Regions from separate parts of the Kitasatospora sp. NPDC033851 genome, predicted to be linked through region 2. Evidence: riboswitches for the same ligand, from Rfam matches in the RefSeq annotation. Region 2 holds a riboswitch; each other region holds the start of a gene.
What was found. Region 2 has a riboswitch for cyclic di-AMP ahead of ACZ51D_RS32345 (M23 family metallopeptidase). Riboswitches for the same ligand answer to the same signal wherever they lie in the genome.
Positions count from the first base shown of each region.

Region 1: another riboswitch for cyclic di-AMP. It lies ahead of ACZ51D_RS27270 (C40 family peptidase); the one in region 2 lies ahead of ACZ51D_RS32345 (M23 family metallopeptidase).
Region 3: another riboswitch for cyclic di-AMP. It lies ahead of ACZ51D_RS05945 (LysM peptidoglycan-binding domain-containing protein); the one in region 2 lies ahead of ACZ51D_RS32345 (M23 family metallopeptidase).
Region 4: another riboswitch for cyclic di-AMP. It lies ahead of ACZ51D_RS39090 (transglycosylase family protein); the one in region 2 lies ahead of ACZ51D_RS32345 (M23 family metallopeptidase).

Region 1 covers NZ_JBVIRL010000016.1:55,205-59,901, forward strand. The annotation lists gene ACZ51D_RS27260 (NYN domain-containing protein) at 154-1,455, shown strand; gene ACZ51D_RS27265 (C40 family peptidase) at 1,656-2,693, shown strand; cyclic di-AMP (ydaO/yuaA leader) riboswitch at 3,031-3,184, shown strand; gene ACZ51D_RS27270 (C40 family peptidase) at 3,195-4,328, shown strand; gene ACZ51D_RS27275 (C40 family peptidase) at 4,555-4,697, shown strand, end outside.
Region 2 covers NZ_JBVIRL010000021.1:105,573-110,269, reverse strand. The annotation lists gene purB (adenylosuccinate lyase) at 1-125, shown strand, start outside; gene ACZ51D_RS32350 (DHA2 family efflux MFS transporter permease subunit) at 133-1,668, opposite strand; cyclic di-AMP (ydaO/yuaA leader) riboswitch at 1,981-2,161, shown strand; gene ACZ51D_RS32345 (M23 family metallopeptidase) at 2,164-3,156, shown strand; gene ACZ51D_RS32340 (DUF2470 domain-containing protein) at 3,458-4,177, opposite strand; gene ACZ51D_RS32335 (RidA family protein) at 4,300-4,697, opposite strand, start outside.
Region 3 covers NZ_JBVIRL010000002.1:621,302-625,998, forward strand. The annotation lists gene eno (phosphopyruvate hydratase) at 1-892, opposite strand, end outside; gene ACZ51D_RS05945 (LysM peptidoglycan-binding domain-containing protein) at 1,149-2,054, opposite strand; cyclic di-AMP (ydaO/yuaA leader) riboswitch at 2,060-2,227, opposite strand; gene ACZ51D_RS05950 (cytochrome P450 family protein) at 2,479-3,885, opposite strand; gene ACZ51D_RS05955 (SDR family NAD(P)-dependent oxidoreductase) at 4,152-4,577, shown strand; gene ACZ51D_RS05960 (nucleoside triphosphate pyrophosphohydrolase) at 4,582-4,697, opposite strand, start outside.
Region 4 covers NZ_JBVIRL010000037.1:42,677-47,373, forward strand. The annotation lists gene ACZ51D_RS39080 (LacI family DNA-binding transcriptional regulator) at 1-4, shown strand, start outside; gene ACZ51D_RS39085 (hypothetical protein) at 77-277, opposite strand; gene ACZ51D_RS39090 (transglycosylase family protein) at 499-1,797, opposite strand; cyclic di-AMP (ydaO/yuaA leader) riboswitch at 1,805-1,973, opposite strand; gene ACZ51D_RS39095 (sirohydrochlorin chelatase family protein) at 2,471-3,430, opposite strand; gene ACZ51D_RS39100 (DUF397 domain-containing protein) at 3,988-4,260, shown strand; partial or broken gene ACZ51D_RS39105 (ATP-binding protein) at 4,688-4,697, opposite strand, start outside.

The DNA.
Region 1 (4,697 bases), on a different contig from region 2:
CAGGAGCAGGTGCCGGACGCCGGGACGGGACCGGCGGAGAGCGCTGCGCCCGACACCCCAGACACCCCAGACACTCCAGACACCCCTGACACCTCTGAGTCCCCTGAGCCCTCCGAGTCCGCTGAGCCCGGGTCGGAGCACGTCGCCGAGAAGCTGGACCGGCCGCTGCCCGAGGGGGTGCGCCGACGCGTGGTCGGGCTGGCCTCGGACGCGCTGGGCGGACTGCCGCCGGGCGAGCTCCCGCAGAGCCTGCGTCAGTACGTGAAGTTCACCCCCGCGCGGCGCGCCAAGTACGCGGCCACCGCGCTGGCGGCCGCGCTGGAGGCGGAGCCGGCGTTCCGGGTGCGGATAGCGGAGCGGCTGCGGCTGGGGCAGCCGGACCTGGTGAGGGCGCTGGAGTCGGGCAGTGTCCCGGGCGCCGCCGATCCGATGGACGTCGCCGCCGCCGCCTACCTGGTGCGTTCGGCGGGCTGGAGCCGGCTGGTCGCCGAGGTCGGCGAGGAGGTCGAGCGGGCAGGCGCCGAGGACGCGGCCGCGGAGGCGGCCCGGCTCGCGGAGAAGCTGCAGGCCGAGCTGGCCGAGGTGCGGGCCGCCGCACGGGCGGACCTGGAGCGGCAGCGCGCGGAGTTCGAGGGCGTCCGGCGGGAGGCCGAGTCGCTGCGCAAGAAGGTGCGGTCGCTGGAGAGTGACACCCGCCGGGCGCAGGCCGAGGCGCGCCGCCTGGCCGGGGAGCTGGAGGCCGCGAAGGCGCAGGGCGCGGCCGAGCGCAGTGCGGCCGAGACCGAGGCGCGGCGGCTCAAGCACCGGGTCTCCGAGCTGGAGAACGCCGCCGAGCAGGGCCGCCGGTCGGCTCGCGAGGGGCGCAGCGTCGAGGACATGCGGCTGCGGCTGCTGCTGGACACCGTGCTGCAGTCGGCCCAGGGGCTGCAGCGGGAGCTGGCGCTGCCGGTCTCCCAGATCCGCCCGGCGGACCTGGTGGAGGCGGTGGTGCCGGGGGCGGCCTCGCCGCACGACGTGGCGCGGCGCGGGCTGGCCGAGGACGACCCGGCGCTGCTGGACCAGCTGCTGGCGATCCCGCAGGTGCACCTGGTGGTGGACGGCTACAACGTGACCAAGACCGGCTATCCGACGCTGCCGCTGGAGCAGCAGCGGATCCGGTTGCTGGGCGGGCTGGCGATGCTGGCCCAGCGCACCCAGGCGGAGGTCACCTGTGTGTTCGACGGGCAGGACCTGGACGTTCCGGTGATCATGGCACCGCCGCGCGGGGTCCGGGTACGGTTCAGCCGGACCGGGGAGACCGCGGACGAGCTGATTCGCCGTCTGGTGCGGGCCGAGCCGCAGGGCCGTCCGGTGGTGGTGGTCTCCGCCGACCGGGAGGTCGCGGAGGGCGTGCGGAAGGCGGGCGCGCGCCCGGTCGCCTCGGTGCTGCTGCTGAACCGGCTGGCCCGGCCCTGAGCGCGGGCCGCGTAGGATGACTCCTGGTCAGCCTTGGGTCCGTGGTGGTGTGCGGGTCCGGTGAAGTCGGTGTGGGAAACAGAGTTCACGCCTTCGGGGGAGTGGCAAAGCGGATAGATCCGCACTAGGGTCTGGCGTCAAACCTATTTTCCGGAATCTCATCCAATCGGGTGAGTCCGTTGGAAGAAGGAGCCGGTCCCTTGGCCTCCCACCGCCGTCCCAAGCAGCCGAGCCGCGCGCGGGTCTCCGTGCTCACCGCGGCCGCTGCGACCGCGGTCGCACTCTCCGCCCAGGTAGCCGCGCACGCCGCGCCGCAGCCGAACAAAACGGACGTCAAGGCGCAGATCGACCAACTCCAGCAAGAGCAGGAGCAGGCGGCAGAGAAGTACAACGGCGCCACGGAGCGGGCCACGCAGCTGCGCAAGCAGGCCGACCAGCTGCAGGACCAGGTGGCCCGCGGCCAGGAGCAGATGACCCAGCTGCAGGCCGGCCTGGCCGAGGTGGCGGGCGAGCAGTACCGCACCGGCGGCATCGACCCGTCCGTCCAGCTGATGCTCTCCTCCGACCCGTCCGGCTACCTGGAGAAGGCCTCCACCGTCCAGCAGGCCAGCACCACCCAGGCGGAGGCGCTCAAGGGGCTGCTGGACCAGCAGCGGCGGCTGGACCAGGAGAAGACCGAGGCGGCCGCCGTGCTGGCCTCGCTCGACACCACCACCAAGGACCTGAACCAGGCCAAGGCGGACGTCAACACCAAGCTGAAGGCCGCCCAGGACCTGATGAACTCGCTGAGCGCCGCCGAGCGCACCGCGCTGAAGGCCCAGCAGGCGCAGGACGACCGGGCCTCGCGCGGCAGCGACCGGGTCGACCTGAGCAGCCTGCCGCCGGCCAGTGGCTACGCGGCCGTGGCCCTCGCCAAGGCGATGAGCAAGCAGGGCTCGCCGTACGTGTGGGGCGCCACCGGGTCGAGCACCTTCGACTGCTCGGGCCTGATGGTCTGGTCGTACGGCCAGGCCGGCGTCTCGCTGCCGCGCACCTCGCAGGAGCAGGGCCACTACGGCACCGCGGTGCCCGGACTGGCGGCGGCTCAGCCGGGCGACCTGGTCATCTACGGCCCCGACATGCACCACGTCGCGATGTACATCGGCAACGGCATGGTGGTCCACGCGCCGCACACCGGTGACGTGGTGAAGGTGATGAAGGCCGACGCGATGCCGATCAACACCATCCGCCGGGTCTGACGGCCCGACACGCCGAAGGGGTTCGCCCGAGCCCTGTGATCCGCGCCACCCCCGATCGGGGGTGGCGTTCGGGTTTTCGACCGTTTCGCGAGCATCGGGTGAGACCTGATCAGCCTTGCGTGGGGCGGCGGTTACCATCGGTCATTTTCACAAAAGAACTTGGGTAATCTTCCGTCTTTTTTCTGACAAGGATTTGAACCGATCACGGTTCAGTTACTAGGGTCATGCACCGAGCCATCGCAGTGTCGATCACCCAGCCGGGGTGGCGGCGGTGGCTACCGTCGAGTTCGCGAGGCAGCGGGGCAGGTCGAAGCGACTGCCCGACAGGGGAGCCCAGTAGTCGGGGGTGCTGCGCAGCGGAGCCGGGGAACCACGTTCCTCCGGGGTGAATCGGCGCCAGGTCGGCCGCTGGAACGGCCGTGAGGCGTCGTAGGGCATGCTTCCGGCCCGAACCCGTCAGCTCACCCGGTAGGCGGACGTAGGAAGAAGGAGCCCGCCTTCGTGGCGTCCCATCGTCGTCCCAAGCCAGCCGGCCGCGCCCGTGTCTCGATCCTGACCGGTGTCGCCGCCGCAGCCGTCGCCCTCTCCGCGCAGTCCGGCGCCCACGCCGACCCGCAGCCGACCAAGGACCAGGTCAAGGAGCAGGTCGACCAGCTCAACGAGCAGGCCGAGGTGGCGACCGAGCAGTACAACGCCGCCCAGGAGAAGCAGCAGACGCTGGAGAAGCAGGTCTCCGGCCTGCAGGACCAGGTGGCCCGTCAGCAGGACCAGGTGACCGACCTGCAGGGCGGCCTGGCCGAGATCGCCGGGGAGCAGTACCGCAACGGCGGCATATCCCCGACCGTGCAGCTGATGTTCTCGTCCAGCCCGGACAGCTTCCTCAACCAGGCCGGTGCGCTGAACCAGGCCGGCGACACCCAGAAGAACCAGCTGAAGGTGCTCCAGGAGCAGCAGCGCAAGCTCGACCAGGACCGCACCGAGGCCCAGGGCAAGCTCGCCGAGCTGGAGTCGACCACCCAGCAGCTGAAGGCCTCCAAGGACGAGGTCCAGAACAAGCTGAAGGCCGCCCAGGACCTGCTCAACACCCTGACCGAGCAGGAGCGCCAGGCGCTGCGCGCGGCCGAGGAGAAGGCCGCCGCCGACGCCAAGGCCCAGGCCGACGCCGCGGTGAAGGCCCAGCAGGCCGCCGACCGCGCCTCCCGCGACAACAGCCGCACCGACCTCTCCGCGGGCTCGGCCCCGGCCCCGGCCTCGCCGGTCGCCAAGCCGGTCGCCCCCGGCAGCTCGCGCGGTGCAGCCGCGCTCTCCGCCGCCGCCTCCAAGGTCGGCAGCCCGTACGTGTGGGGCGCCACCGGCGCGTCCTCCTTCGACTGCTCCGGCCTGATGGTCTGGGCGTTCAACCAGGTCGGCGTCTCGCTGCCGCGCACCTCGCAGGAGCAGGCGCACGCCGGCACCCGGATCGGCAGCGACCTGTCCCAGGCCCAGCCCGGCGACCTGCTGATCTTCTTCGGGGACGCCCACCACGTCGGCATCTACGCCGGCAACGGCCAGGTGCTGCACGCGCCCAAGCCGGGTGCCTCGGTCCGCTACGAGGCCGTCACCAACATGCCGCTGACCAGCATCGTGCGGGTCTGATCCGTACTCGGCGCTTCCAGGCCCGGTCTTCCTCCACGGAAGGCCGGGCCTGCGGCTTTTTCGGCGGCTCGGGCTGATGTCCGATTACGGGTCAAATATTCGGGTCCGGAGGGGTTTGGACTCGCTTGCCCGGACTCGCTAACGTCTGCCACCGGACTCCCGCTCGACGACCGCCCGCAGTGGGGCGGCGGCGGGGCCGCGCCGCAGGATTGGAGCCGCTGCCACCATGCCCGTGCACCGCCGTTCCCAACTGCTCGTCCGTGCGCTGGTGCTGACGGCGGCGGCCACCACCGCGCTCGGCATGGCGACCGGCGGCAGCGCCCACGCCGCCCCCGGCAGCCCGGACCCGGCCGACCGCAAGGACGTCAA
Region 2 (4,697 bases):
TGGCCGACAAGCTCTCCTTCACCGGTGCGGCCGGTGCCCAGGTCGCCGAGGTGGTCCGTCAGGTGGAGGCCGTCGCGGCCGCCTACCCGGAGGCCGCCAAGTACGTCCCCGCCGACATCCTCTGACCACTCGTCAGCTGTCGGGCGAGGGCCCCGCCACCGGACCGGTGACGGGGCCCTCGTGCGTGTGGACGTGGCCCGGGTCGAGCGGCGGGGTGGTGCCGCAGGTCCACGCGCAGTCCGGCTCGGCCACCAGGTGGTCCTCGGGGGCGAGGACGTTGCCCCGGACGGTGGCGAAGGCGATCAGCCCGCCGCCGGCCAGCAGACCCGCGCAGATCAGCATCGCGGTGTGGAAGGCGGAGTCGACCGCGGACGGCACCCGGTAGGCGTCGCCGCTCAGTCCGGCCAGGGCCGGGAGGGCGGCCACCGCGAGCAGGCCGGCCGCGCGGGCGGCGGCGTTGTTCACCCCGCTCGCGATGCCCGCGTGCCGGACCTCGACGGCCGCCAGCACGGTGGCCGTCAACGGCGCGACCAGCAGCGTCATGCCGCAGCCCATCACCGTGACGGCGGGCAGCACGTCCGCCCAGTAGGAAGAGCCCGGGCCGATGCGCAGCATCAGCAGCACCCCGGCGGCGCACAGCAGCGGGCCGACGGTGAGCGGGATCCGCGGGCCGATCCGCTTGCCGAGGCGCCCGGCGCGCGCCGACAGCCCCAGCATCAGCACCGTGATCGGCACCAGCGCGAAGCCCGAGACCAGCGGCGAGAACCCGGCGACGATCTGCAGCTGCACCACCAGCAGGAAGAAGACGCCGCTGAACGCCGCGTACACGCAGAGGGTGACCAGGTTCACGGCGGTGAACAGCCGGGAGGAGAACAGGCCGAGCGGCAGCATCGGATCGGGCGCGCGGCGCTCGACGGCCACGAAGGCGACGCCGAGCACCACACCGATCAACCCGCTGACCCAGACCACGGCGGACACGCCCTCCCCGGCGGCGGTCAGCGCGTAGGTGATCGCGCCGAGGGCGAACGCGGCGAGCACCGCGCCGAGCACGTCGAAGCGGCCGGTGGCGCTCTCGTCCCGGCTCTCCGGCACGTACCGCGTGGTGACCGTGATCACGGCGGCCGCGAGCGGCAGGTTCAGCAGGAAGATCCAGCGCCAGCCCGGGCCGTCCACCAGCCAGCCGCCGAGGAAGGGGCCGACCGCGGCCGACACGCCGCCGAGGCCCGACCACAGCCCGACCGCGGCCGAGCGGTCGTCAGGGTCGAAGACGGCTTGGAGCATGGCGAGCGAGCCGGGGGTGAGCAGCGCCCCGCCGATGCCCTGGACGGCGCGGGCGGCGATCAGCACCTGGATGTTCGGCGCGGCGGCGCAGGCCGCGGAGGCGGCGGCGAACCAGACCACGCCGATGAGGAAGACCCGGCGCCTTCCGTACCGGTCGCCGAGCGCGCCGCCGAGCAGGATCAGGCCTGCCAGGGTGAGCAGATAGCCGTTCAGCGTCCACTGAAGGGACGCCAGGGAGGCGCCGAGGTCGGCGCCGATGCGGGGCAGGGCGACGTTCACCACGGTGCCGTCCAGCATCGCCATGCTGGAGCCGAGCACCGTCGCCAGTAGTACCCAGCGACCCTGCGCGGTGCCCAGGCGCAGGGTGCCGGCCTCGGAAGTGGCCACGGCCCGATCCTGCTCCCCGTGAGGCCCGCGTGACAAGGGTCACCGGCGGGTGTGTCGGTGGTGTGCGGTGCGTGAGCGGACGACCGCGCAGTGCCGTCGATGTCGGCGCAGGGTCGTGGATCAGTGGCGCGGGGTGAATGGATCGCGTACGCACCGTGCAGCGGATCATCCGGAGAGTCACCGCACCCCGGGGGATGGTTGCCGATTCAAGAGATCGACATTGCTTCACCCGAACGGATGGGTTTTAGTTCAGCGACCGCCCGGCCAGTCCGGACGGATCCACCGGGTGGAACGCCGAGTCCTGCCGCTTCCCGGTGGTTCGAACTGAACTCTGTACGGCAGGAGCGGGGGACCCACAGGTAAGTCGCCGGACCGGAAGTTCGCGCCTCAGGGCGCGGCGTCCAGGGCCGGCTTGGGGTGAAGCCGCGCATGCGGCCGGGCAACTCCAGCCCGAACCCGACAGCTCACCTCGCAGGCGTCGGAGAGGAAACTTCCATGCCTGCTCAGGCTCGTCGTATCGCCCTGCCCCGCGCCGCCCGCATCGGCATCGCCACCGCCGTCACCGGTGTCTCCTTCGCCCTCCCGCTCGTCACCGCGATGAGCGCCCAGGCCCACACCGCCCTGGTCGCCCCGGCCCCGCAGACCGCCGCCTCCACCACCGCCGTCGACGCCGCGCCGGCTCAGGCCGCGCCGGCCCAGGCCGCTCCGGCCGCCGCGCACGAGAGCTACCGCGTCGTCAGCGGCGACACCCTGTCCAAGATCGCCGACGCCAAGCACGTCGAGGGCGGCTGGCACGCGCTGTACGAGCAGAACCGCTCGGTCGTCGGCGCCAACCCGAACCTGATCTTCCCGGGCCAGCAGTTCGCGATCGCCGGCCACGCTGCCGCGCCGTCCGCGGACGTCGCCCCGGCCAAGCCCGCCAAGCCGGCCGCTCCGGTCACCCAGGCCACTTCGGCCGCCAAGCCGCAGGCCCAGGTCCAGGTCAAGACCGAGGCCGCCAAGCCGGCCGCCCAGGTGCAGACCCAGGTTCAGACCGCCGCTCCGGCCCAGGCCGTGACCGCCGCTCCGGTCGCCGCCGCCTCCGGCTTCGTCGCGCCGCTGGCCCACCCGGTGCTCGGCGAGGCCTACGGCGTGGCCGGCTCGATGTGGGCCTCCGGCCACCACACCGGCCAGGACTTCGTGGCCTCCACCGGCACCCCGCTGCGCGCCGTCGCCAACGGTGTCGTGGTCAAGGCCGGCAACGGCGGCGCCTACGGCAACGAGGTCGAGATCAAGCTCGCCGACGGCCACTACGCCGAGTACGCGCACCTCTCCGTGATCGGTGTGAAGATCGGTCAGACCGTCACCGTCGGCCAGCAGCTCGGCCTCTCCGGCGCCACCGGCAACGTGACCGGCCCGCACCTGCACTTCGAGATCCGCACCGGCCCGGAGTACGGCTCGGACATCGACCCGGTCGCCTACCTGCGCGCGCACGGCGTCGCGCTCTGACCCTGTCGGGGTTTCAGGAACCACCGCTGCTGCGGAGCGAATCGATCCTCCGGGATGGTCATGTCGGGTGACCGCTCGACCGGGTGATCGCCGTGCAGTGGACATGGGCGCGGGACACGCCCAGGCCGGCCCGGCTCGCGGGATTCACTTCCTCGCGAGCCGGGCCGGCCGCTGCCGTTTTCGGGGTCGGCGGTTCGTTTTCGGGGCGGGGTCGGGGCGGGGTCGGGGTGGCGTTCGCGGTGCGCCGGTGGTGGTCCGGGCGGTACGTGAGGAGGACGCGGCCGGGCGGTGAGCCGGCGACTCAGCTGCGGTGGGCCGGCTGACCGTACCGGGCGGCGGCCAGCAGGTCGTGCATCCGGTGGCCCAAGTCCTCGGTGTCGCGGGCCGGTTCGGGGAAGACCAGGCGGACGTCGCGGTGGCCGTCGGGGTGGTCCAGGCGCAGCACCAGGCCGTGGCGGTCCAGGGCGAGCGGGCGGACGTCCGGGTTCCGGGCGAGCAGCACCGGGTCGAGCAGGCGGGTGAGGACCTCGAGTGCGTCGGCGTGGTCGTCGGCGAAGTGGGTGAGCATTGCGGCCTCGTGGCGGGCCATCGGGTCGGGGGCGGCGAGGGCGAGGTCGGCGGCGGTGACCGCGCCGGTGCCGTACGGGGTGGCGAGGACGGCGTGGGCGACGTCCACCCGCAGGTGGGCGCTGAGGCCGTCGTCGGCGAGGTGGGCCAGGTGCAGCCGGCCGGCCAGGGTGAGGCGGGCGCGGACGCGGTCGCGGACGGCGACGGGGGCGACGTCGGTGACATCGAGGATGACGGCGAGGCCCTCGGCGGCGTGGGCCGCGGCCACGGTGAGCGGCGTGTCCAGCGGGGCGCGCAGCCGCAGGCGGGAGCCGTGGGCGGAGACCGGGCCGTCCAGGTCGTGCTGCTCGCCCAGGGTGCGGACGGCGAGCGAGGAGGTCGTGCTGAGCAGGCTGTGGATCCGTTCGGCGGTGGTGGGCTCGGGCACCTCGGTGTCGCCGGTTGGCAGGCTCATGGACGGACCTCCAGATAGTTAGGTGAGCCTAACCTAATGTTGCTGGCGAAGTGTGGCAAGCAGGCCTCGGGGAACGCCGAGGGCCCGGACGTGCCGTCCGGGCCCTCGGGTCGGCCGGATCGTCAGGCGACGACGGCCTGGGCGTCGATCTCGACCAGCATCGGCTCCTGCGGCAGCTCGACGAAGACGGTGGTGCGGCAGGGCTTCACGCCGCCGGGCTTGACGTTCTCCTCGATGAACTCGGCGTAGACCTCGTTCATCAATGGGAAGTCCGCGCGCTTGGTGAGGTAGACGCGGAACATCACCACGTCCTCGATGGTGGCGCCACCGGCCTCGACGATGGCCTTGACGTTCTCCAGGGTGCGCCGCGTCTGTGCCTTCACGTCGCCGCGGTGGAGGTACTCGCCGGTCGCGGGATCCTGCGGGCCCTGGCCGGAGACCTGCAGGATCGGGCCCTTGCGGACGCCCTGGGAGAACATCCAGGCGGGGGCGGGGGCCCCGTCGGTGCGGATCTCGATCT
Region 3 (4,697 bases), on a different contig from region 2:
TCATGGCCTTCCAGCCGTCCCAGTCCGACTCGTCCAGCGGGTCCTCGATGGAGACCAGCGGGTACGACGCGACCAGGTCGGCGTAGTACTCGATGAGCTCGGTGGAGGTGAGCGCCTTGCCCTCGAACTGGTAGGCGCCGTCCTCGTAGAACTCGGAGGCGGCGACGTCCAGGGCCAGCGCGACGTCACGGCCGGGCACGTAGCCGGCCTTCTGGATGGCCTCGGTGATCAGGTCCAGGGCCTCGCGGTTGCTGTCCAGGTTCGGCGCGAAGCCGCCCTCGTCGCCGAGGCCGGTGGACAGGCCACGCTCCTTCAGCACGCCCTTGAGGGTGTGGTAGACCTCGACGCCCCAGCGGACGGCCTCGGAGAAGGACTCCGCGCCGATCGGCGCGATCATGAACTCCTGGATGTCGACGTTGGAGTCCGCGTGCGAGCCGCCGTTGAGGATGTTCATCATCGGGACCGGCAGGACGTGCGCGTTCGGGCCGCCCAGGTAGCGGAACAGCGGCAGGTCGCTGGCCTCGGAGGCGGCGTGCGCGACGGCCAGCGAGACGCCCAGGATGGCGTTGGCGCCGAGCGAGGACTTGTCCGGGGTGGCGTCCAGGTCCAGCATGGCCTGGTCGATCAGGCGCTGCTCGGTGGCGTCGTAGCCGACCAGCTCCGGGCCGATCTGCTCGATGACGGCCAGGACGGCCTTCTCCACGCCCTTGCCGAAGTAGCGGTTCTTGTCACCGTCGCGCAGCTCCAGCGCCTCGAAGGCGCCGGTGGAGGCACCCGACGGGACAGCGGCACGACCCGTGCTGCCGTCGTCGAGGCCGACCTCGACCTCGACCGTGGGGTTGCCGCGCGAGTCGAGGATCTCACGGGCTACGACGACATCGATGGACGGCACGAGGCATCTCCTTGCGGAAGCAGGTCCGGCTGACGGTGGTGCTGTCAGCAGGACGATTGCGGAGTCGTTACGGACCAGAGCCTAGCCGCCCAGGCTCCCGGGGCCACGTCCGCCTCGGTCTCGTCTCAGCGTGTGGCCCCGCTACCCACCAGTAGTTCACCTGCTTGTCCCAGCTTGTCCCACTGAAGCGGGCGAATGCGGACGAAGGGGGCCGGCGGGCCCAACCCCCTTCGCGCGTCGGCCTTCACGCGTCGGCTCAGCCGAGGTGCAGCACCTGGCCGGGCAGGATCAGGTTCGGGTCGCCGCCGACGGTCCCGTGGTTCTGCTCGTACAGCGCGTGCCAGCCGCCGGACACGCCCTGCGCGGCGGCGATGGTCGACAGGGTGTCACCGTCGCGGACGGTGTAGTCGTGGCCGGACGCCGGAGCGGCCTGCGGCGCGTACTGCTGCTGCGCGGCCTGCGGGGCGTACTGCTGCGCGGCGGCGTGGCCCGCGTACTGCTGGTAGACGCTCTGGTGGCTGGTCCAGTACCAGGCGCCGTTGTTCTGGTACCAGTACACCTTCGCGTCCGCGTCCCAACCGCCCTGGCCGGAGAGGCCGTGGGCCTGCGGCTGCGCCTGCTGCTGCGGGGCGGCCTGCTGCACCGGCTTCTGGGCAGGCTTCTGCGCGGCGGGCTTCTGGGCGGCCGGGTTCTGAGCCGGCTTGGCGGCGGGCTTCTGGGCCTGCTGCGCGGGGGCGGACTGCGGCTTGGCGTCCGAGGAGGTGTCGACCGCGGCCGGGGCACCGCCCTTGCTCAGGCCCGCCTTCTTCGAGCAGACCGGCCAGGCGCCCGGGCCCTGCGAGGCGAGCACCTTCTCGGCGACCGAGATCTGCTGCGCCCGGCTGGCCTGGTTGGCCTGCGGCGCGTACGCGGTGCCGCCGTACGCCTTCCAGGTGCCGGAGGTGAACTGCAGGCCGCCGTAGAAGCCGTTGCCGGTGTTGATGCTCCAGTTGCCGCCGCTCTCGCACTGGGCGACGGAGTCCCAGGCGGAGGCCGGTGCGGCGGAGGCGCCGGTGGCGGTGAGGAGCGGCATCGCGAGTCCGACGCCGGCCACACCGGCGACGGCAATGGCCTTCTCGGTCTGGGTACGACGGCGGTGACGACCGGTTCCAACGAACAGCATGAAGAGGTCCCTCTCCGCACGCCTGCGAGGTGAGCTGTCGGGTTCGGACCGGGAGGTGGCCCGGCCGCCGTACGCGGAAACGATTCCGCTCAGGCGGCTTCACCCCAAGCCGTGGGAAACGGCAACAAACCTGGTTCCCCCGCCCCTGCCCAGGGTTCTGGTCGGTTTCCCGTGACGCGGCGGGCAGGATTCGGCGTTCCGCGCACGAGGTCCGCAGCTGCGAACTCCAGGGAGAGTAGACAGATCCTCAGACCAATCACAAGCTCATATCACCGATATCACACAGAAATTACGGCGCGTGCCCGATCGCCTACCAACGGCGCCGCTATGTCCGGATTGATGGGCGTTCACACCTGAACCGGAAGACCCCGGGCGACGTTCCGTCAGCGTGTCGCCCGGCGTTTCGTCATCTTGTGTCAGTTTGTCAGGGGCGCATAAGGGGTGTCGGGGGCGTATGCGGAGGCGTATGCAGGGGCGTATGCGGGGAGCGACTCTCCGGACTGAATTCGACCGGAAGTTCCCGCAGTCCACGCATGATCAGACCGCCGCGCCAGCGCAGATTCTCCGGGCTTTCCGCGAGCCGCAGATCGGGCAGCCGGGAAAGCAGTGTGGCCAGGGCGGCACGCCCTTCCAGGCGGGCCAGCGGGGCGCCGATGCAGTAGTGGATGCCGTGCCCGAACCCCAGGTGGGGATTGTCAGTCCGGGCCAGGTCCAGGGTGTTCTCGTCCGCGAACCGGGCCGGATCGCGGTCCGCGGCGGCCAGCACCACCAGCACCGGGTCACCGACCGGGATGTCCACCCCGCCGATGGTCAGCGGCCGCGTCGCGAACCGCCAGGTCGCCATCTCCACCGGCCCGTCGTAGCGCAGGAGTTCCTCGATCCCCGTCTCCAGCAGCGCGTGCTCCCCGCGCGCCACCGACTCCTGCAGCGACCGGCGCTGCCCCGGATTGCGCAGCAGCGCGTACATCCCGTTGCCGATGAGGTTCACGGTCGTCTCGAAACCGGCGAAGAGGAGGATGAAGGCCATTGCCGCGGCCTCGTTCTCGGTCAGGTGCTCGCCGTGGTCGCTCGCCCGGATCAGACCCGAGATCAGGTCGTCCCCGAGGTCCGCCCGCTTGCGGTGGATCAGCTCCAGCAGGTACGCCCGCATCCGCTTCACCGCTCGCCCCACGCCGCCGCGTTGGCCGCCGCCGTGGCGGATCATCATGCCGGCCCAGTCGCGGAAGTCGTCCTGGTCCTCGGCCGGCACGCCCAGCAGGTCGCAGATCGCGTAGATGGGGAGCGGGAAGGCGAACTCGTGGATGAGGTCCGCCGAACCGCGCTGCGCGAAGCCGTCGATCAGCCGGTCCGTGAGCTGCTGCACCCGCGGCTCGAACTCGGCCACCCGGCGCGGGGTGAACGCCTTCGACACCAGTCGGCGCAGCCGCGTGTGGTCCGGCGGGTCGATGTTCAGCAGGTGCGTCATCAGGTCCGCCTGCCGCTCCCCCGGGATGCCCACCCGGCCGGTGCGGTGCGCCTGCTCACTGTGGTGCGCCGGGTTCTTCGACAGCCGGCTGTCCGCGAGCGCCTGCCGGGCGTCCGCATACCTGGTCACCAGCCAGGCCTCGACACCGCTCGGCAGCTTGGTGCGGTGCACCGGGGCGTGCTCGCGCAGCCAGGCGTAGGCGGGGTACGGATCGGTGGCGAACTCCCAGGTGAACAGCTGCGGAGCGGCGGCGTCGGGCTGCTCGGGATCGTCGGACGGCGCGGCGGCCGGCTGCGCGGCGGCGGGCTGGGCGGGGTCGTCGGACGGCGCGGCGGCGGGCCGGGCGGAGTCGGGCTGAGCTGGCATGGGTCGACCGTATCCGGTGGGTGCGCGCCCCCCTTCCTCAACGGCTCGCGACCCCCGCGTCAACGGCGTGCGACGGGCGCGCCAACGCTCCGTGGACGACCCGTGGACGGTCCGTGGACAGCTCTTGGAAAGCTCTTGGCCGGACGCCGGGCGTGAGCCTGGTCACCTGAGGGGTAATCCCTGTTGCGGAGGGTCAGGACCTGCCTACGATCCTCCGCAGTACGCGTGGGCGCCGGTGCGGTGTCGCCCACAGGGAGGAGCAGACCATGCGGGTCAGCGGGTCAGTCGTCGTCATCGCGGTACTCGACGGCGGGTCGGGCGCCGGCCTCGCCCGCCGGTTCGCCGCGGCCGGCGCCGCCGGAATGCTGATCGCCGACCAGCACGTCGGCATCGCCGAGGACCTCGCCGCCGAACTCGACCGGCCGGGCTGCCCCGTCGTCGGCGTCTCCGGCGACATCCGCCGCCCCAGCGACGTCGCCGCCCTCGTCGACACCGCGGAGAAGCACCTCGGACCGATCGACCTCTTCGCCGTCGCCGGCCCCGACGGCGAGCGGATCGTCTCCCTCGCCGACCTGCCCGACCACCTCGACCTGGAACGCCTCGCCGAACTCGTCGTCCTCGTCGGCGAGGCCATCGGGGAACTCGTCCCGCCGCAGCGGCGCCCGATGGAGAGCACCGCCACGGCGGCCTGAGCGCCTACTCCCCGTCCGGCTCCCGGTCGGGCTCTCCACCAGGCTCTCCGCCCGGTTCTCCGGCCGGTTCTCCGATGGGTTCTCCACCAGGCTTGAGGCCCTCGGCCGCGCGTACCGCGT
Region 4 (4,697 bases), on a different contig from region 2:
CTGAGCGTCGGCCGTAGGGGCAAGGGAAGGGCCCCGGAGGGCAGTTGCTCTCCGGGGCCCTTCGGCGTGCGCCGGGTCAGCCCTCCTGGGCGGTGGGACGGTCGGCGGTGAGGCGTCGGCCGTCGGCCGCGTCGCCGGTACGGGTCTCGGTGCGGCGGCCGCGGGCCAGGTAGTCGCGCAGGACCAGTTCGACGGCGTCCTGCGGGTTCGTGGTACCGGAGAGCATCATCGCGTCGATCGCGAGGTTCGCGTCGATGGTGACGGTGACCTGGGCCATGTGACTCCTCCTCGGGTGCGGAGCAGCAGCTTGCCCGTTGGGGCGGGGTTTCACCACGGGGATACGCCGGAACCCCCGGGGAGGAGCGACCAGACTCTCCCCGGGGGTGGCGGGTGGTCAGCGTTCGGAGGACGACTGACAGCTGACAGATGTTGAAATCTGTTATCTGTTATCTGTTGTCCGTCAGTCGAAATCCGTCGGCTGTCAGCCGTTCGCCGTGCTCAGACCCGGCCGGCGAAGTCCGGGGCCCAGTTGGCGACGGTCTGCTCGCGCACGCCCGAGCTCGGGTTGGCGGCCTCGACGTACTTGCCGCCGCCGACGTAGATCGCGACGTGGTAGACGCCCGAGTCCTGGCCGTTGTTGGACCAGAACAGCAGGTCGCCCGGCTGCAGGCTGTCCAGCGAGACGTGGGTGCTGGCGGCGGCCTGGTCGGCGGCGACGCGCGGGACGGAGATGCCCGCGGCGCGCAGCGCGGCCTGGGTCAGGCCGGAGCAGTCCCAGCCGCCGTTGCCGGTGCCGCCGTAGACGTAGGCCTGGCCGACCTTGGACTCGGCGAAGGCGACCGCGGCGGCCATGCTGCCGGTGGCGGCCTGGGCCGGGGCCTGGGTCTGCGCCTGGGCGGCCGGCTTGGCGGCCGGGGTCTGGGTCTGGGCCGCCGGCTTGGCGTTCACGGCACCGCCGTTCGCGGACTGACCGGACTTCTGCGAGCGGTTGAACCAGGTGAAGTCCGAGCCGGACTTGTCCGAGGAGGCGGACTGGTCGGTGGAGGCCGACTGCTGGGCCTGGCCGCCGTCGCCGAAGGACAGGTGCTGGCCCGGGTAGATGGTGTTCGGACCGTCGGTCAGGGTGCCGCGGTTGAGGTCGTACAGCCGCTGCCAGCCGCCCTGGACGTTGTGCTTGTCGGCGATCGAGGACAGCCAGTCGCCCTCGACCACGGTGTAGTCGCCGCTCTGGGCCTGCTGCTGGTGCTTCTGCGTCCAGTTGCCGGTGGCGGAGTCGGTGGCGGCCTGGGCAGCGTCCTGGGCGGGCGCGGCCGGCTTGGCGGCCGGGGCCTGGGTCTGCGCCGGCTTGGCGGCGGGCTTGGCGACCGGGGCGGCGGGCGCGGCGGGCTTGGCGGCGGTCGAGGTGTCGACGGACGCCGGGGCGCCACCCTTGGTGAGGCCGGCCTGGACCGAGCACACCGGCCAGGCGCCGGGGCCCTGCGAGGCGAGGACCTTCTCGGCGACGGCGATCTGCTGGTCCTTGGTGGCCAGGTCGGCGCGCGCGGCGTAGGCGGTGCCGCCGAAGGCGGACCAGGTGCTCTGGGTGAACTGGAGGCCGCCGTAGAAGCCGTTGCCGGTGTTGATGCTCCAGTTGCCGGTGCTCTCGCACTGGGCGACCTTGTCCCAGGTGGCGACGGAGGCCGCGGAGGCGGTGCCGGAGACGAGGCACGGGACGGTGAGGCCGACGCCCGCGACGCCGATGGCGGCGATCACGCGGCGGGTGCGGCTGGACAGACGGGTGCCGTTGGTGGGCAGCATGAAGACGCGGTCCTCTCCCACGCCTGCGAGGTGAGCTGTCGGATTCGGGCTGGAGTTGCCCGGCCGCGCGTGAGCGCGGCTTCACCCCTAGCCCTGGACGTTCCGGGGAACGGTCCGGGGCGACTTACCTGTGGGTCCCCCGCTCCTGCCGTGGTGCGTTTTCGCGCTTCCAGGACATCCGACGGCAGGACTCGGCGTTGCGGATGAACTGGGTCCGTGTGGCCACGAACGGGGAGCACGTTAAGCAGACTTAAGTTCAAACTGCAAATAGCTGTGACGCGCATCACGGTTTAGTGGGAACTGCCAAAATGTCAGGTAATCATGATCGTAAATGATCGTTTTTCGGCAATGCTGTTGCGGATGCCCACAACTGTCTTCGCCTCAGGAGTGACGTGACGGTGTGTTGAAGCGCGAAGCGGCGCGCCGTCCGAGCCAGGGGGGTGGCCGCGATTCGAGCGCCGGAGAGTGCGCTCACCATTTCCTAGCAAATGGCGCCAGAACGGACATTCCCTTCATTGCTCGCTTAACTCCTGTAACTCCCGTACGGCACAGGAAAGCAGCAGGAGGGGCAGCAGGAGAGGCAACAGGAGGGGCAACGAGAGAGGCAAAGCGAAGGGCCCGGAACGCAAGCCGTTCCGGGCCCTGTGTGCGCGCCGACCGGCGCGTGGTGTCCTTACTGTCCGGCAGGCGCCTCGGCGGCCGCGTGAGCGCGCCGGGCGCCCTCCACGACCCCCTCGGCCTCGGCGGCGGCCGCCGCCTCCGCCTCGGCCTGCGCCAGCTCCTCCGGGGACGGCGTGGGCAGCGCGGCCAGGTAGGTGGAGGCGATCAGCTGGCCGACGGTCGGGTACGCGCCCAGCGGCGCCGCCGACGGGCAGCCGGTCTCCTCGGCGGCCGTGGCGAGCAGCTCGGAGTCGGCCTCCGGCCCGATCACCAGCGGGGCCAGCGCCGGGCGCTGCGAGCCGGACTCCTTGAGGTGGTTGACGGCCGCGGCCACCGAGCCGGGCACGTCGAGCGCGGCGGCGACGACCGGGACGGCCAGTCGGGCGGCCAGCAGTACGCCGGTGATGCCGGCTGCGGCGGCGGCGTCCTCGCCGCCGACGGTGGTCAGGACCACGCCGTCCGCGGCGGTCGCGATGGCGAACAGCCGGGCCCGGTCGGCGCGGGCCAGCCCCGCCTCGGAGAGTCGCACGTGCACGGCCTCGGCGAGCAGCGGGTGCGGGCCCAGCGCGTCGGTGACCGGCGCGCCGTACTCGGCGGCGAGCGCGTGGAGTTCGGCCAGGAAACCGTGCGGACCGGGCACCAGCGGCACCAGGACGGGCGTCGGCAGCCCGGCCTCGGCGGCCATGGCCAGGAGCTCGGCGACGGTGCGGTCCTCGCCGCCGGCGCCCTCGGCGTAGTCGCCGGGGAGGTAGCCGACCGCGGCCTGGACGCCGTTCTGCTCGCTGCGGACGATGGAGAGCAGCTCCTCGACGACCGAGCGGGACTCGGGCCCGGCGGTCGCGGGCACGGCGAGCACCAGGGCCGGCGCGTTGGCCGGGATCGCGGGGCGCTCGGGACGACGGTGGCGCCCCCGCGCACGGGAGCCTGGAGTGCGGACGGGCAGTGGCGCGCCCGGAATGGCTGCGGTGCTCATGCCGGAGATCGTAGGACATCGGCCCGTCCGGCCTGCAGTCGGCTGCCGTACGGGTTTGGCGCGGTCGCGGTGCGGACCCGGTGTGTCCGCCGTGCCGGTCCGGGTGGTTTGCCCACAATCCGGACATTCCTCACCCAACCCCCGTGCGAGCACGGGCCATTGCTTTGACGTGCCCCACGTGGTGCGGCGTTGCGACTGTGGTGCGTGAGATGTCTCACAGTCCGGAGGTCGTCTGACGGAGGGTCACGGCGGCGCGACTCCCGGCATTCGAAGATCAACATTCAGCGGGGAGCCGCTCACGGCGGGTTATCGCGGCTCCGGTGATTCAGTCGACTATGTCCGTTTACGTACCGTCAGGGGAGACCCCGTGAAGAGTTCGGGGCCGCGGGTAAAAGGCCTCGTGCACCTGCAACGTCCCGTGCTGATGCACGTGCACTGCAGCTATCATCGCGTCAAGTGAGGCGTTGTGCCGGGCCGGTACGGGGCCGGTCCGTTCGTTCGGCGGTGCCGGGGGCGCCGCGCTGGACGACAACTCCGGAGCTCTTCGGGAGATTTCTATGCACGACTCGCACGACTCGCAGGACACGCACGGCTCGTACGACACCCACAACGGGATGGCCGCGGCCGATCTCACGGGGGTGGTCTGGCAGAAGAGCCGGCACAGCAACTCCCAGGGCAACTGCGTCGAGTTCGCGGCCCTGCCGGGCGGTGATGTGGCGATGCGCAACTCGCGCTTCCCGGACGGTCCGGCGCTCATCTACACCCGGGCCGAGATCGCCGCCCTGCTGTTGGGGGCCAAGGACGGGGAGTTCGACCACCTGGCGGTCTGACCGGCTGCCGTGCTTCACCATCGGGGGGCCGTCGTGGGTGCCGACACCACGACGGCCTTTGACTTTCCTGCCGTCTTCTCCGCTGTTGCCTTCCCGGCCACCGGCCGGGGCGAACCGCCGACGGGGCCTGGCGGAAGGGCCCGGGGCGTGGTCCTCCCGGGGCTTCCCTCGACCGGCCACTCGGCCGGCTGCCGTACCCGACGTCCTGCCGGACGTCCTGCCCGACGCCCTGCCCAACGTCCGAGCTGGCATGGGAGCGGGCCCTCGGCCCGCTGTTCGACCGGCCACGCGCCGCTCGGCGCTAGGCCGAGCGCCGGTGCCGTCCACCGACGTCGACCGGTCCGCCGAGCGCGTCGAGCGCCGAGCGTGCACCGATCTCCGCGTGCCCGCCGATCTCCGGGTGTCCGTCGAGCGTGCCGCCCGCCGGCTCCGCCTCG